3 regions of the Pseudarthrobacter niigatensis genome follow, and region 1 is predicted to be linked to each of the others. Evidence: riboswitches for the same ligand, from Rfam matches in the RefSeq annotation. Region 1 holds a riboswitch; each other region holds the start of a gene.

Region 1 (4,844 bases):
CGTCGATGAAAGCGGCGCCGCCGGGGCCTTGGTGGATGATGTCCTCGACATCCTGAAGGACGGACCCGTGGACTACACCCTGTTCTTCCGCAACCTGGGTAAAGCCGCCCGAGGGGACCGCCGCCCCGTGCGCGGCATGGTCCTTGACCTTGCCGCCCTTGATTCCTGGGTGGTGCGGTGGCAGGATCTCCAGCCGGACGCTCAGCTGATGGACAGCGTGAATCCTGCGTACATTCCCCGGAACCACCTTGTGGAGGAGGCGCTGTCCGCAGCCACCGGAGGGGACCGGGCTCCGCTGCAGCAGCTGCTGGCAGCTGTCAGCCACCCCTTCACTGAACGGCCCGGCCTGGAACGCTATATGCAGGGACCGCCGGAGGACTTCGGCAGCTACATGACGTTCTGCGGGACCTGACCGCGGCGGCGCGGCGGGTGCGTTAACGACAGGAGGGTGGCAGCCGGTTTCCCGGCTGCCACCCTCCTTCACAGTCGGCACCGCCATGCGGGCCCGACCGGCAGGGACTAGGCTACGCGCACTGCGGAGTACCCGCCGAGCCAGCTGATGGAGTGCACCTGCGTGTCGAAGCCGTTGACGCCGCCGCTGACAACCTGGCCGTTGCCTGCGTAAACGCCCACGTGGCCGGAGGTGATGATCAGGTCACCGGGGGCGGGAGAGCCCACCACCGTGCCGTACTGGAAGAACTGGGTGGGGGCCAGGTCGCCTACGGACTTGCCGACGGAGCGCAGTGCCTTCTCAACCATCGCGGTGCAGTCCTGCTGGACACCCAGCTGGCTGTAGGCCGAGGCGAGGATCGCCGCGCCGGTGCCGGTGCCCGTAGTGGAAGCCACAGGCGTTGCCGAGGCGTAGGACATGTTCATGCCGGTGTTGGCCGGTGCGGTGGCGGCTGCCGCCTGCACGGGTGCTGCAGCCGGGGCCGGTGCCGGCGCTGCGGTGTAGCCGGCGCCGGGAATCTGGATCTGGTCGCCCGGGTAAATGACCGAGGACAGGCCCAGGCCGTTGGCGGACAGGACGTCATTGAGGTTGACGCCGTACGCCGCGGCGATGGCGCCGAGGGTGTCGCCGGAAACCACGGTGTGGACGTTCCCTGCTGCTGCGGCAGGGGCTGCAGCAGGTGCTGCGGCGGTGGCCTGCACACTGGTCTGCTCAGTAGTGTCCGGTGCGGTTACGCCAGCGTGGGCCGGAGCGCCCACGCCGAACGCAATGCCGGACGCTGCTGCCACAGCGAGCGCCGGGCGGCCCAGGGAGCGGGCCTGCGACTTGGCTGTTACGGCGAGGCCCTCGAGCACAATGGAGCGGGCCGGAGTCGCGCGGTGGCGGGCTGAAATGGAATTTTTTGACACGGTTGATCGCCTCTCCCATGCCTGCGGGGTGAGCTGTCGGGTTCGGGCTGGAGATACCCGGCCGGGAGCGGCCCCGCGATGGAGGGAGGCGCTGCCGACTTAACCCCTAGGCCACATGTGGCCGTGGAAACTTGGTTCCCCCGTCCCTGCCAACTGGAGCGGTTGGATCCCATGGTCAGCGGCAGGGCTCGGCATACTGACGGGAATGTCCCGTCTGAGAGGGACACCTGACGACCCTAACCCATGGGCACGGCGATTGTCACATTTAGGTAACATACGAGGCTGCCCTCTCGAATTGCGCAAACGTGTGGACGATAAGCCTGCTTCCCGCCTGACCTCGACTGATGGCGGTGGCTGCCGTCCAAGTAACAATGTGGAGACGGCTTCCTGCGTGCCCCTCCAATCCGCCGGTAAGCTTCGGGACTATGCCCCTGTTCGTGACCACCGCCAGGTTCCCCGTACTGGGGGGCCTGGCGGCTGTTGCCCTGGCCGCCACCGTTGTCCTTCCGGCCACTGCCGACGACCCGCCCCCAACCGGCGGGTATCCTTCGTGGGCAGACGTGCAGGCGGCCCAGTCCTCGGAAGCTTCGAAGGCGGGGGAGATCACCATCATCAACGGACTGCTGTCCCGCCTCGAAGCCGAGTCTGAGGCGGCAGGGGAAGCCGCCGTGCGCTCGGCGGCAGGGTACGCTGCCGCCGACGCCGGGCTCCAGGCAGCTTCTTCCCGCCTCGAGACCCTTTCCGCCCGGTCCGCCCACGCCAACCAGGAGTTGGCACGTTACCGGAAAGACCTCGGCGCCCTGGCTGTCGAGTCCTACAAAACCGGCGGAACCAACACGGGGTTCTTCGTGGCGCTGGATGCCCTGGGAACCAACAGCGTCCAGGGGCTCAACCTGGTCAAGCTCGTGGGGGACAAGACTGCGGCCCTGGTCACCAAGGCGGCGGCCGCTGAACAGGCAGCCGCCGCCCTTGCCGACCAGGAGAAGGTTGCCAGGAGCGAGCGGGAGCGGCTTGCCGCGGAGGCGAAGGCAACGCTGGAGTCCGCCCGCGCGGCCCAGGATTCGCTGGCCCGGCAGGTGGCGGAGGAACAGCGGCATGGCGGCGAGCTGACAGCCCAGCTCGCAGCCCTGAAAGGCACGACGGCGGCCCTTGAGGGTGAGTACCGCCAGGGCCAGGCGGCGCAGGCTGCCTACGAGGCGGCCCAGGCGGCCAAGCGCGCCGCCGCGCAGGAGCAGGCCCGGCAGCAGGCGGAGGCCGAGGCCAGGGCCTCCGCCGCGGCGGCGCAGCAGCCGAAGGCACCCGCGCCCGCGGCAAACCCGGCCCCGGCAGGTCCCGTCCAGCCCGGCGGTGTCCAACCCGTTCCGGCCCCTCCTCCCGCTGTCGATCCCGGGCCGGCCGCCCCGGAGGCGCCGGCCCCGCCGGCTCAGCCCGCCGTCGTCGTTCCTTCCGTTCCCGGCGGTGCGGTGAACGATCCGGCCGGAGCGAAAAGCTATGCATCGGGGCGCCTGGCCGCCTACGGGTGGGGCCAGGACCAGTTCCTGTGCCTTGCCCAGCTGTGGACCAAGGAGTCCAGCTGGCTGACCACGGCCACCAACGCCTACTCCGGTGCCTATGGAATAGCCCAGGCGCTGCCGCCGGGCAAGTACGCCAGTGCCGGCAGCGACTGGCTCACCAGCTACCGCACGCAGGTCGACTGGGGCCTTGGCTACATCAAGGACCGGTATGGTTCCCCGTGCGCGGCCTGGAACCACTCCGCCGCCCTGAACTGGTACTGATTGACGCGTTAGGCTGTCCCCATGCCTGATTTCGAACGGTTCCGCGCGCTGCTCGAAGAGGAGCGGGCCCGGCGCGTGGCACTGCTGCCGGCGCTGCGGGCGGATATCGAGTCCGCAAATTCGGCGCGCCAGGACTCCAATGTGGATGACGAGCACGATCCCGAAGGTGCCACCATTGCCTTCGAACTCTCGCAGGCTTCAGCGCTCCTGAAACAAAGCTCGGCCGGCCTTGGGCAGATCGAAGCGGCCCTTGACCGACTGGCCGCGGGAACCTACGGAACCTGCGCGGTGTGCGGGGAGCCCATTGCCGAGGGCCGCCTGGAAGCCCGGCCATGGACGCCGTTCTGCATCCTGCACGCCTCGTCCGGCCGCGGGCGATGACGGAGGCCTCGGAGGTGGTGTCGGCGGCTGCGGAGTTCGTCGACCGGACGCTGCAGAATGAGGGCTCCTGGTACCGGGCCGACGACGTCGGGAGCCGGCTGGGCGGGCAGCTGGCCTCGTATGGATCGTCGGTGGGGGCCGTCCGGGGGACGGTCCGTGACGCGCTGCGGAAATTCAAGGACCTGGACCATGACGGCACGGTCATGCTGGCCTCCGCATTGTGGGGACAGCCGCGGCCCGGTTCGCGGCCGGTGTTCGAGCGCCGCCTGGCCGCCGTGGTGCTGCTGCAGTCGCGGGTGCGGCTGCTCCGGCATTCCGACCTGACCCGGCTGGAAGGGTTCCTCCGTTCCGCCCGGGCAGGGGACCTGGCGGCGCCCCTGCTCTCCGATGTCCTGGTCCCGCTGCTTGCGGGGCTGGGCGGGCGTGAACGGCAGCGGGCCGGCGTTGTCCTGGCGCGGTGGCGGGAAGACCCGGACCCCGGGCTCCGGGCGGCAGCCGCCGCCCTTGAGAAAGACTTGTCCATGTGAAACGTACCGAGGAGATCCATATGTATGAACCGTTTGACCTTGAGCGTTTTGTTGCCGCCCAAAACACCGGCGGAACCTATGAGCAGGCACTGGGCGAGCTGCAGGTGGGCCGGAAGTCGGGCCACTGGATGTGGTTTGTCTTCCCCCAGCTTGCCGGGCTGGGACAGAGCGCCACATCCCGCAGGTACGCCATTTCGTCCCTTGCTGAGGCTCGCGCGTACCTGGACCACGAGCTGCTGGGCCCACGGCTCCTGGAGTGTTCACTGGTCCTGGCAAACCACGCCGACCAGTCCGCCGAAGACATTTTCGGTGGCGTCGATGCCAAAAAGCTCCGCTCCTGCATGACGCTGTTCCTCCGGGCGGCGCCCGGAGAAACAGTGTTCAAGAGCGTCCTGGCCCAGTTCTTCAATGGCGAACCGGACCCGGCTACCGACGAACTCCTGGCCGGCCTGGACGCGGCGGACTGATCACGGAGGAGGCGGTGCGGCAGCCTGGACGCGCCGCACCGCCCAGGCGGCCGGGTCGCTACGGCGTCGGACTGCCGCCGTTGACGTTGAGCGTTTCGCCCACCACATAGCTGGATTCGGGCGAGGCAAGGAACACGTAGGCGGGGGCAAGTTCAGCAGGCTGGCCCGCCCGGCCCAGGGGAGTGGACTGGCCGAATTCCGGGAGTTCCTCCTTGGGCTGGCCGCTGCTGACCTGCAATGGGGTCCAGATCGGGCCCGGCGCCACGGCGTTCACCCGGATGCCCTTGGGGGCCAGCTGCTGGGCCAGGCCCTTGGTGAAGTTGTTGATGCTGGCC
Region 2 (4,844 bases), on a different contig from region 1:
GGATTGGCCAGAAGGCCGGAATCGCTCTGGCTGCCACCGGACTGGTGCTGACGGTCACAGTGCCCGCCACCAGCCCGGTCATGGCCACTGATGCGTCCGGCAACGCGCCCCTGGCAGCTTCCTCCGTCAGCCCGCAGCCGCAGATTTCCGCCGATGTTGGTGCCCAGATCGACTTCAGCCGCTCCGCCGTGGTGACCCAGGCCGACCCGGACGGGAAGCTCAAGCAGCTCCTGAGTGCCCAGTCCGCCGGCTCCGTCACGCGGGCGGCGTCGGCCGGCACCCTGGCTGCACCACTAGCCTCCCTCGTGACCGCGTCACCGTTCGGATACAGGGTGAGCCCGATTACCGGGGGCTCCGGCGACTTCCACCGGGGCCAGGACTTCGTGGCTCAATGCGGGACGTCCGTCCTTGCCGCTGCGACCGGCACCGTTACCTTCGCAGGCTGGCACCAGTTCGGCGGCGGAAACCGGGTGGTCATCGACCACGGCAACGGACTGGAAACCACGTACAACCACCTGTCCTCCTTCAACGTCAAGGTGGGCCAGACGGTCTCTCGTGGAGAAGTCGTGGCGCTCAGCGGCACCACAGGTGCCTCCACCGGCTGCCACCTGCACTTCGAGGTGCAGGTCAACGGCGAAGTGGTCGACCCCATGGGCTGGCTGTAACGAATGATTGCCCACTCTCAGATCGCAGCGACCTGCCGTGACCTGAATGTGACATTGAAACAAAACTGCTGTACCGTCTAACTCGCGTCAACTTTTCCGAAGTTGACGCTCTTGAGTGGATTGCCTAACTCTGCCACCGCTCAAGGTCCGTTCGCATTTCATCGTCTGGCAGGGGCGGGGGAACCAATTTTGGCCTTCTCTTCAGAAGGCCTTGGGGTTAAGTCACCAGCTTCCCAGGAAGCTGTGTGGCCGGGTGACTCCCATCCGAATCCGACAGCTCACCTCGCAGGCATTGGGAGAGGCTACCTTCGTGTCTTCACGCCATCATTCTGCGCGCCACCGTGCGCAAACGGTTCGCACCAGCCCCTTGGACGCCGTGTCCAAGGCCGTGAGTGCAAATGCCGGGACCGTAGGCCGCCAGGCTGCCGTAGTGGCAGCCGCATCGGGCCTGATCCTGAGCATGGGCCTGCCAGCAAACGCAGCTGACACCACCGCCGGTGTCTCTGCATCCACCGAGTCCGGCTCGGCACAGACGGCACTGGCCGTCACGGCCGCCCCCACGGCCACGGTTTCCTTCGAGCGCCCGGTCGTCAAGACCACCGCCGCTCCGAAGGTGGAGGCGGTACGTCCCCAGTCCACCGCGCCGGCCGAACGCGCCGCCACCGCTGGCCAGGACGCCGCTCCCGCCGCCAAGGCTGCCGAGACTGTCTCCGCCGCAACCTCCGGCATTGCAGCCATCGCCTACACCGGCATCGGCCACTCCTATGTATGGGGCGGCACCAGCCCGGTCACCGGCTGGGACTGCTCCGGGTTCGTCCAGTGGGTCTACGCACAGGCCGGGATCAGCATCCCGCGCACCAACGCGTGGAACATCATGACCCCGACCTCCACCCCGCAGGCGGGCGACCTCGTTGTCCAGAACGGCGGCGCGCACGTGGGTATCTACGTCGGCAACGGCATGATGATCAGCGCGCTCAACCCCTCCCAGGGCACGCTGCTGCACTCGCCCGCAGCCACCGGTACCTCGTCGTACTACCACCTCAACAAGTAGTTCTTGGGCTTAGCGCTCCAAGGGCTATTTCTTTGCCCACAGCTCTTCCGCTAGAAACCAGATCCCCGTTCGGGATGCGCCGGCTTACCCCCAAGATGCCGGCGCGTCCAGCCCCCTTTGCCTGCCTACACGCGGTCCGAAGGAAAAACGAAAGAGAGAACTCATGACGACTCGTGCTACCGCACGGCACCGCGCCGAGGTCACCAAAACCAACTCGATCGCCATCATTGCCAAAGCTGTCAGCGACAACGCCGGTGGCATGGGCCGCCAGGCTGCTGTTATCGCCGCGGCTTCCGGCCTGGTCCTGACCAGCGGGCTCGCAGCGAACGCTGCCGACGCCAACGTCAAGCGCGATTCCGCTCCGGCGTCCCAGCTCGAAGTTGAATCGGCCGTCGACGCCCCGATTTCCGCGGCTTCCACCATTGCCATCAGCTACGAGAAGCCTGCTGTCACCACCACGCCGGCTCCCGTCGTCGAGCCCGAGCCCCAGGTCCAGGTGCAGGAAGCTGCTCCCGCGCCTGTGGCGCAGCCTGTTGCTGCTGCCAAGGTCACGGCCAAGGTTGTTACCGCCGCTGCTCCGGCTGCTCCCGCCGCCCAGGTTTCCGCAAGCGGGAAGGGAGCAGCCATCCTTTCCGCCGCATACGCCCAGCTCGGCGTGCACCAGGACTGCACCATGCTGGTGACCAACGCACTGGCTGCCGTCGGCATCCATTTCCACGACTGGCCGGCAGGCTACCTGTCGCTGGGTGACACCGTGCCCATGTCCCAGGCCCAGCCCGGCGACCTGCTGTACTACGCCGACGGTGGCGGCGGCATGGCCCACATTGCCGTTTACGCCGGTAACGGCATGGCCGTCCACGGCGGCTTCAATGGCAACGACACCGTGGTCTTCAGCGCCAATGTTGGCTCCGGACCGGTAGCCATCCGCGTACGTTAGGCATTCCTGTGCCGGCCTTAACCAACGCCGGCCCGCGTGCTGCTTGCCAGAGGACCCCCGCCAGCAAGGCGGGGGTCCTTTGCGCTTAAGGGCTTTGCCGCCGGCGTCCCCGCCTTTTCCCTGGCATGGTGACGGAAGGGGCCTCCGGGGCGGCGATTACCTGATTCTGCACTTCTTTGTTTACTCTTGTGATGTCGATCCATAGCCCGGACATGCCGAGGGCAGCCGGCCCTCGTGCCCCTGACGGGTGCGGCCGTGAAGAGGTAAGTGCATGCGCACTCTCGTTCTGAATGCTGGATATGAACCGCTGGCGGTTATCACTTTCCGCCGGGCGCTGGTGCTTGTGCTCACGGGCAAGGCAAGCGTCGTGGCCGAAGGGGACGACCCGGTGGTGGGGCCCACCGACGTCCTGGGCCGCCCGTCCGTGATCCTCCTCAACCGTTACATCCGGCCCAGGTACAACCACTCAACGGCCGTCAGCCGCAGGGGCGTACTCCGGCGGGACGGTCACAAATGTGCCTACTGCGGCAAGGCTGCGCACACAATCGACCACGTTCACCCAAAGTCGCGTGGAGGTGCCGATTCGTGGGAGAACCTGGTGGCCGCCTGCCTGCGGTGCAACAACGTCAAGGGCGACCACACTCCCGCCGAGATGGGGTGGACCCTTCGGTTTGTTCCCGAGCCGCCGCACGGGACGATCTGGCAGATCAAGGAACTGGAGAAGCCGACCCCCGCATGGGATCCGTTCCTGCTGCCGGAGCGCGCTGCCTGACAGTTTCCCGGCGCCTCCCGGCGCCGGAAAGGGTGCCGGTCGCTAGGCTGGGGAAGTGCACAAGAACAGCGTGGCTTTTGATGCCCTGATCCTTGCCGGGGGACGATCATCGCGCCTGGGCGGCGTGCCCAAGCAGTCGTTGGTTTTCCACGGCCAAACCCTTCTGGAGCGCGCCGTTGCCGCGGCGGCCGGTGCCCGGCTGACCGTGGTTGTCGGCGATGCGGGAGTCCTGCCGGGTGAATCCGGGGAGGGCCACCCGCTGCCACTGTCGGTCCGCCCTGCCAACCTGCTTGCATGCCGGGAGGAGCCGCCCTTTGCTGGTCCGGCGGCTGCGATTGCCGCAGGCCTGGATACCCTGGCGAGGAACGGGGGAGGGGCCCCCTACTCCCTGGTGCTGGCCTGCGACATGCCGTTGGCCGCCCAGGCGGTGGCAGTGCTGCGGGACGCATTGCTGCAGTCCGATCCCGGCGTCCGCCCAGGTGGGGTGGTGGCCCGTTCCGAGGACGGCAGGACCCAGCCGTTGGCAGGTTTCTACAGCACGGCTGGGTTAAAAAGGTCCTGCGCTGACCTGGCTTCACGCAACGCCCTGGTCAACGGCTCGGTCAGGGCGCTCCTTGCTAGTCTGGACGTGCAGCTTGTCACAGTCCCCGCCGGGTCCACCGCCGATGTGGATACCTGGGACGATGCTGCCGCGCTGGGTGTTGCCGCCGGGAACCAGCACGCATGGGAAAGTCCGGCGCACAGCCGGAGACAACGTGGGAGGCAAGTCGTGAAAAGCCAGGACGAGACACTGGAAGAGTGGTGCAGGGCGCTCCTCCAGGCGTACAAACTTGAGGACGTTCAGGTGGATATCAACGCCGTGCTGGCGCTTGCAGGCGTGGCCGCCCACTCTGTTGTGCGGCCCGCCGCACCGCTGACTACCTTCATCGCAGGCTTCGCCGCCGGACTGGCTGCCGCACCCGGCAGGGAGATGGATGCGGCATCGATGGACGCGGCACTGGCCGTGGCCCGTTCGCTGGCGGCCGACTACGACGCTGAAGCCGCCGGGACTCCCGGCGAATGACCGCAGAACCCCATCACGGTCCTGACGCGCCGCCGGGAGCGGAGCCGCAGGCGCGCAGGGGCGAAACTGAACACACGCCTGCTGACCATCACCAGGCAGCGCACACCTGGCAGGAAGCCCGGCAGGCTGCCTTCGATGCAGCAACCCCCATTCCGCCAGGCCCCGTTGCCCTGCGGATAGCCCTTGGCCGCAAGCTCGACCGGGACATCGTTGCCCTCCAGGACATGCCCCATTACGCCTCCTCAGCCATGGACGGCTGGGCAGTCAATGGAAGCGGCCCGTGGATCCCGGTGGAGGCCGGTAGCCGGCTGGCGCCGCACCAGGCCAGCCCCATTGCCACCGGTGGCCTCATCCCG
Region 3 (4,844 bases), on a different contig from region 1:
CCGCGGACGGATCCGGTGCGTGCGTCGGTGGTGGCCTGGGGCTCGTGGGTCCTGGTGACGGGCCTGGTGTTCAGCTACATGGCCGGCATCATCCACCCCTACTACGCGGTGGCGCTGGCGCCCGGCATTGCGGCACTTACCGGCCTGGGCGCTGTTCTCCTGTGGCAGCACAGGCAGCAGCTGGCCGCTGCAATCCCGCTCGCGGCGGCGGTGGCAGCGGCAGCCCTGACGGCGTTCTCCCTGCTGGGCACCACCTCTGCCTACGGTCCGTGGCTGCGCTGGCTGGTGCTGGCGGCAGGGCTGGCCGCTTCCGCCGGAGTGGGCCTCAACCGGTTCCTGGGCCGCCGCTCCCTCCAGCGGACGACGGCGGTGCTGGCCGTTGCTGCGTCGCTCGCCGGGCCGCTTGCCTACTCCGTCTCCACGGCATCGGCGGTGCACAGCGGGGCAATCGTCAGCGCAGGCCCCACGTCAGGGTTCGGTGCGGGCCCGGGCGGTACGGGCCCGGGCGGAGCGCCCGGCGGCACTGGGGGCAACGGGAACGGATTTGGCACCGGTGGCACAGGCAGCACAGCCCAAGGCACGCAGGGACAGGGCACGCAGGGACAGGGCTTCCGGCAGCCAGGTACCCAAGGCGGCACAGGGTTTGCCGGGGGCCGCAGCGGAGGGATGGGCGGCCTCTTGGGTGCCCCGACGCCGTCGGCCGGGCTGCTCACCGCGCTCCGGGCGGGGGCCTCAAGCTACACCTGGGCTGCGGCCGTGGTGGGTTCGAACAACGCCGCCGGTTACCAGCTGGCAACCGAACTTCCAGTCATGGCGGTGGGCGGCTTCAACGGCACCGATCCCTCCCCCACGCTGGCGCAGTTCCAGGAGCTGGTGTCCCAGGGAAAGATCCATTTCTTCATCGCGGGCGGGACCATGCGTTCCACCAGCGGCTCGGATGCAGCAACGCAGATCGCTGAGTGGGTGGCCGCCAATTTCCAGTCGCAGAGCATCGGTGGCACCACGGTGTACGCCCTGGCAGGCCAGTAGCGAGGCAGTCCGGCCCGGACCGGAATTCCCCGGCGGGCTGGACTGCTTCCGTTTAGCGAATCCTCGGCGCGTGCGCCCGCAAACCGACGCGCGGAATCCGTGACTTCCGTTACCTAAATGTGACTTCTGCTTAATCTTCCTGTACCGTCGATTGGGTGCGGTTTCCGTTCGGGCCGCATATCCCGGGTTGACGCCAAGCTCTGCCGCTTCCCCGGATTCCGATTGAGCAACGGCAGAGGCGGGGGACCCACCGTCCCGGGCAATGACTGCCCTTGGGGTTAAGCCAGTACGTGATTTTCTTTCCGTACGGCCGGATGCCCTCATCCGAACCCGACAGCTAACTCCGCAGGTGTGAGAGGCGATCAATCATGTCCAAAAACACGGCAGAATCATGCCTGCAGGCTAAACACAGGGCCAAACCGCAGGCCAAGAAGACCACCCTCGGCCAGCGCGCCGCCGTCCTTGCGGCATCGTGCGCGGTACTGGTGGGGGTAGGCGCGGCCGGACAGGCCACCAGCAGCATGACCCCGGCGTCGTCCACCCAGTCAAACACGGCAGCAGCCGACGCCCAAATGAGCATCGAGAAGAGCGAAATCCGCTCCAACCCAGTGGAGAGCCCCGCTCCCGCAGCCATCAGCGTTGCACCGCAGGCGGCTGAACCGGCTCCGGCAGCAGCGCCCGCGGCTCCCGCACCGGCGGCACCTGCCCCGGCACCCGCACCGGCCCCTGCCCCCGAGCCTGCACCCGCCGTCGCAGTCAACGATCCCGCCGGCGCCCAGGCATACGCCGCCGGCCAGCTGGCCACATTCGGCTGGGGACCGGACCAGATGCAGTGCCTGCAGACCCTGTGGACCAAGGAATCCGACTGGACCACCACAGCTACCAATCCCAGCAGCGGGGCGTACGGAATAGTCCAGTCCCTCCCCGCCGAGAAGATGGCCAGCTCAGGTGCGGACTACCTCACCAACTACCGGACCCAGATCAACTGGGGCCTGGATTACATCAAGAAGAGCTACCAGTCCCCCTGCGGCGCACTGAACTTCCACCTGGCGCACAACTGGTACTAGGCACCATTTCCCTGCCGCGGCGCGTCGAAGCGGCACATTCAGCTGAGCCTTTCCAGCACTGACGGCCGCCCGACGACGCGTCCCTGGCCCCGCCGTCGTTCGCCTTGGAGTGGGGCCCGGCAGGGAACTACCGCGCAGTGAGGGCCGCATCCCCGGGGATGCGGCCCTCACTGGTTTAAGGTGCAGGGCTTGGCGCCGCGTCTGCCCCGGCGTTCCGCCACGGTATGCACTGGACAGACCACTTGTTGCCGTCCGGATCGGCGAAGTACACGAAGTGTCCCCAGTCCTGGACGTCCACGTCACTGACGTCCACACCGTTGGTTTTCAGGAAGTCATGCGCCGCGGTGATGTCGCTGACCACCAGTTGCAGGTTTGAGCCGGTGCCGGGAGGTGCGTCCGTCAGCCCCTCGCCAATGCAGATGGAGCAGGCCGAACCTGGCGGCGTCAGCTGCACGAAACGGAGGTCGTCCGAGGGCCGCTCATCATAGTCGGCGTTGAAGCCCACCTTGTTGACGTAGAAGTCCTTGGCGCGGTCAACGTCGGAGACAGGGACAAAGACAAGTTCGAGTTTCCAGTCCATCCGCACAGGCTAGCGGCGGGGCACCGGTCCGAAAAGGCCCAGCGCAAAATGAGAGCCGTCTGCGAAGTCCCTCCCCGACAGGTCCCGTCCGGACGGCGGGAGGCTACCCGGCGATGCCGTAGAGGCGGTCGCCGGCATCGCCCAGCCCGGGAACGATATAGGACTTCTCGTTGAGCTTCTCATCGATGGAGGCCAGGACGATGTGCACGTTTGCGTCGCCCAGTTCCTCCTCCAGCTTGGCCAGGCCCTCCGGAGCCGCCAGCAGGCAGATGCAGGTGACGTCCGAAGCGCCCCGCTTGAACAGGAACTTGATGGCCTCGCGCAGAGTGCCGCCGGTGGCCAGCATGGGGTCCAGGACGAACACCTGGCGGCCGGTCAGGTCCTCGGGGAGGCGCTCGGCGTAGGTGATGATGTCCAGCGTTTCCTCGTCCCGGGCCATGCCCAGGAAGCCCACCTCGGCGGTGGGGACCAGTTTGGTCATGCCCTCCAGCATGCCCAGGCCCGCCCGGAGGATGGGGACCACCAGCGGTGTGGGCTTGGTGAACGCCGTACCGATGGTGGTGCTGACAGGCGTTTCGATGGTGACGGGCTCGGTGCGGACCTCCCGCGTGGCTTCGTAGGCCAGCAGCGTCACCAGCTCTTCCGTCAGCTGCCGGAAGACAGGCGACGGCGTGTTCTTGTCCCGCAGGACGGTGAGCTTGTGGGCGACCAGGGGGTGGTCAACAACGAGAGTACGCATCCCCCAAAACTATCATCCGGCGGTGTCCTTGTTGTGGCCTCCGTGGGCGTGCTCACTGCCGCCGTCGCCCCCATGGTGCGCTTCCTCGGCCACCACGTCGCGGACGATTGGACGGTCGAACGACGGCGCCGCACCGGCGTGCTCCCGCCTGCGGACCAGGTGGAACAACCTGTGCGCCAGAATGACCACGCCCACCCACGTCAGGCCGAGCAGCCACCCGGCCATGACATCGGTCAGCCAGTGGTGGCCAAGGAAGACGCGGCTCAGCCCCATGGCGATGATGAACAGCGTGCCGCCCGTGATGGCCGAGACGCGAACCACCGTGGCCTGGAACTGGAGGCAGATCAGGTACACCACCAGGCTGATCACCACGGTGGTATTCAGGGTGTGGCCACTGGGGAATGACGGTGAATCCTCGTAAGGGGGCACGGCGTCCGCGTGGTCCGGGCGGGTGCGGCCCACCAGTTTCTTGCCGAACGTCGTGGCCATGATGGAGACGGCCGCTGCGCCGCCAATCAGGATGAGGGGCCGCCAGTTCCGGCTGAGGAAGGTCAGCCAGGCGGTCAGGATGCTGGCGAGGATGGGCATTCCGATTCCGCCGCCGATATTGGTGAAGCCGGTAACGAACGCATCGAGGCCGGGGCTGCGCAAGCTCTCCGACAGGGCCAGGGCCGGCTTGTCCAGGTTGGCCAGGCCCGCGGAATCCACCACATTGTCGTACACCTCGGCGCCAAGCAAGGCCAGGGATACGATGATCGCACCGCCCACGAGGATGGTGAGGACCAGCGCCGCATAGGGCTTGAACCAAAGACCTAGGCGATCCCGAAGAGTGTCCATGGTGCCTCCCGGCGTCGGTAAGTAACCTGAGTATCCCCGAAACTATCATTGAGCCATGCCGTTGCCCGAAAAGAAACATCATGCCTGGATGGGCCTTGCGTTGGCGGAAGCGCGCCGGGCACTCGCCACGGAGGATGTTCCCATCGGCGCCGTGGTGCTGGGGCCCGACGGCGGGGTCCTGGGTTCCGGCCGGAACCAGCGGGAGGAACTGGGCGACCCCACGGCCCACGCCGAGGTGGTGGCCATCCGGGAAGCGGCGGCCCGGCTGCAGGAACGGGCACGGCTCGGCGGCGGCAGCGGCGACGGCTGGCGGTTGTCTGATTGCACGCTGGTGGTCACGCTGGAACCCTGCGCCATGTGCGCCGGCGCGATCGTCCTGGCCCGGATCCCGCGGGTGGTGTTCGGTGCCTGGGACGAAAAGGCCGGCGCTGCCGGTTCCGTGTTCGACATCCTCCGCGAACGGCGGCTCAACCACTGGGTTGAAGTGTACCCGGGCGTCCGCGAGGAAGAGTGCGCCCTACTGTTGCGGGAGTTTTTCGCGGGACACCGGAGTATCAGCCCGCAGCCGTAGAAGGCCACAGCCCCGGTCCGC

Evidence for each region. A riboswitch is a leader RNA that binds a small molecule or an ion and turns the genes downstream of it on or off. The one in region 1 is predicted to bind cyclic di-AMP.
Region 2: it holds a riboswitch for cyclic di-AMP, as region 1 does, so the genes downstream of both, J2T23_RS13830 (C40 family peptidase) here and J2T23_RS00710 (LysM peptidoglycan-binding domain-containing protein) in region 1, are expected to answer to the same signal.
Region 3: it holds a riboswitch for cyclic di-AMP, as region 1 does, so the genes downstream of both, J2T23_RS16595 (aggregation-promoting factor C-terminal-like domain-containing protein) here and J2T23_RS00710 (LysM peptidoglycan-binding domain-containing protein) in region 1, are expected to answer to the same signal.

The regions. Positions count from the first base shown of each region.
Region 1 covers NZ_JAUSTB010000001.1:142,442-147,285, forward strand. Annotated here, with positions in the region: gene J2T23_RS00705 (protein adenylyltransferase SelO) at 1-412, shown strand, start outside; gene J2T23_RS00710 (LysM peptidoglycan-binding domain-containing protein) at 520-1,359, opposite strand; cyclic di-AMP (ydaO/yuaA leader) riboswitch at 1,363-1,533, opposite strand; gene J2T23_RS00715 (aggregation-promoting factor C-terminal-like domain-containing protein) at 1,785-3,134, shown strand; gene J2T23_RS00720 (TraR/DksA family transcriptional regulator) at 3,156-3,515, shown strand; gene J2T23_RS00725 (DNA alkylation repair protein) at 3,512-4,042, shown strand; gene J2T23_RS00730 (DUF1810 domain-containing protein) at 4,063-4,509, shown strand; gene J2T23_RS00735 (glucose 1-dehydrogenase) at 4,568-4,844, opposite strand, start outside.
Region 2 covers NZ_JAUSTB010000009.1:62,249-67,092, forward strand. Annotated here, with positions in the region: gene J2T23_RS13825 (M23 family metallopeptidase) at 1-665, shown strand, start outside; cyclic di-AMP (ydaO/yuaA leader) riboswitch at 793-971, shown strand; gene J2T23_RS13830 (C40 family peptidase) at 1,042-1,716, shown strand; gene J2T23_RS13835 (NlpC/P60 family protein) at 1,880-2,653, shown strand; gene J2T23_RS13840 (HNH endonuclease) at 2,925-3,425, shown strand; gene J2T23_RS13845 (NTP transferase domain-containing protein) at 3,481-4,488, shown strand; gene J2T23_RS13850 (molybdopterin molybdotransferase MoeA) at 4,485-4,844, shown strand, end outside.
Region 3 covers NZ_JAUSTB010000013.1:33,118-37,961, reverse strand. Annotated here, with positions in the region: gene J2T23_RS16600 (ArnT family glycosyltransferase) at 1-1,029, shown strand, start outside; cyclic di-AMP (ydaO/yuaA leader) riboswitch at 1,229-1,392, shown strand; gene J2T23_RS16595 (aggregation-promoting factor C-terminal-like domain-containing protein) at 1,398-2,096, shown strand; gene J2T23_RS16590 (VOC family protein) at 2,272-2,676, opposite strand; gene upp (uracil phosphoribosyltransferase) at 2,780-3,415, opposite strand; gene J2T23_RS16580 (phosphatase PAP2 family protein) at 3,428-4,252, opposite strand; gene J2T23_RS16575 (nucleoside deaminase) at 4,308-4,823, shown strand.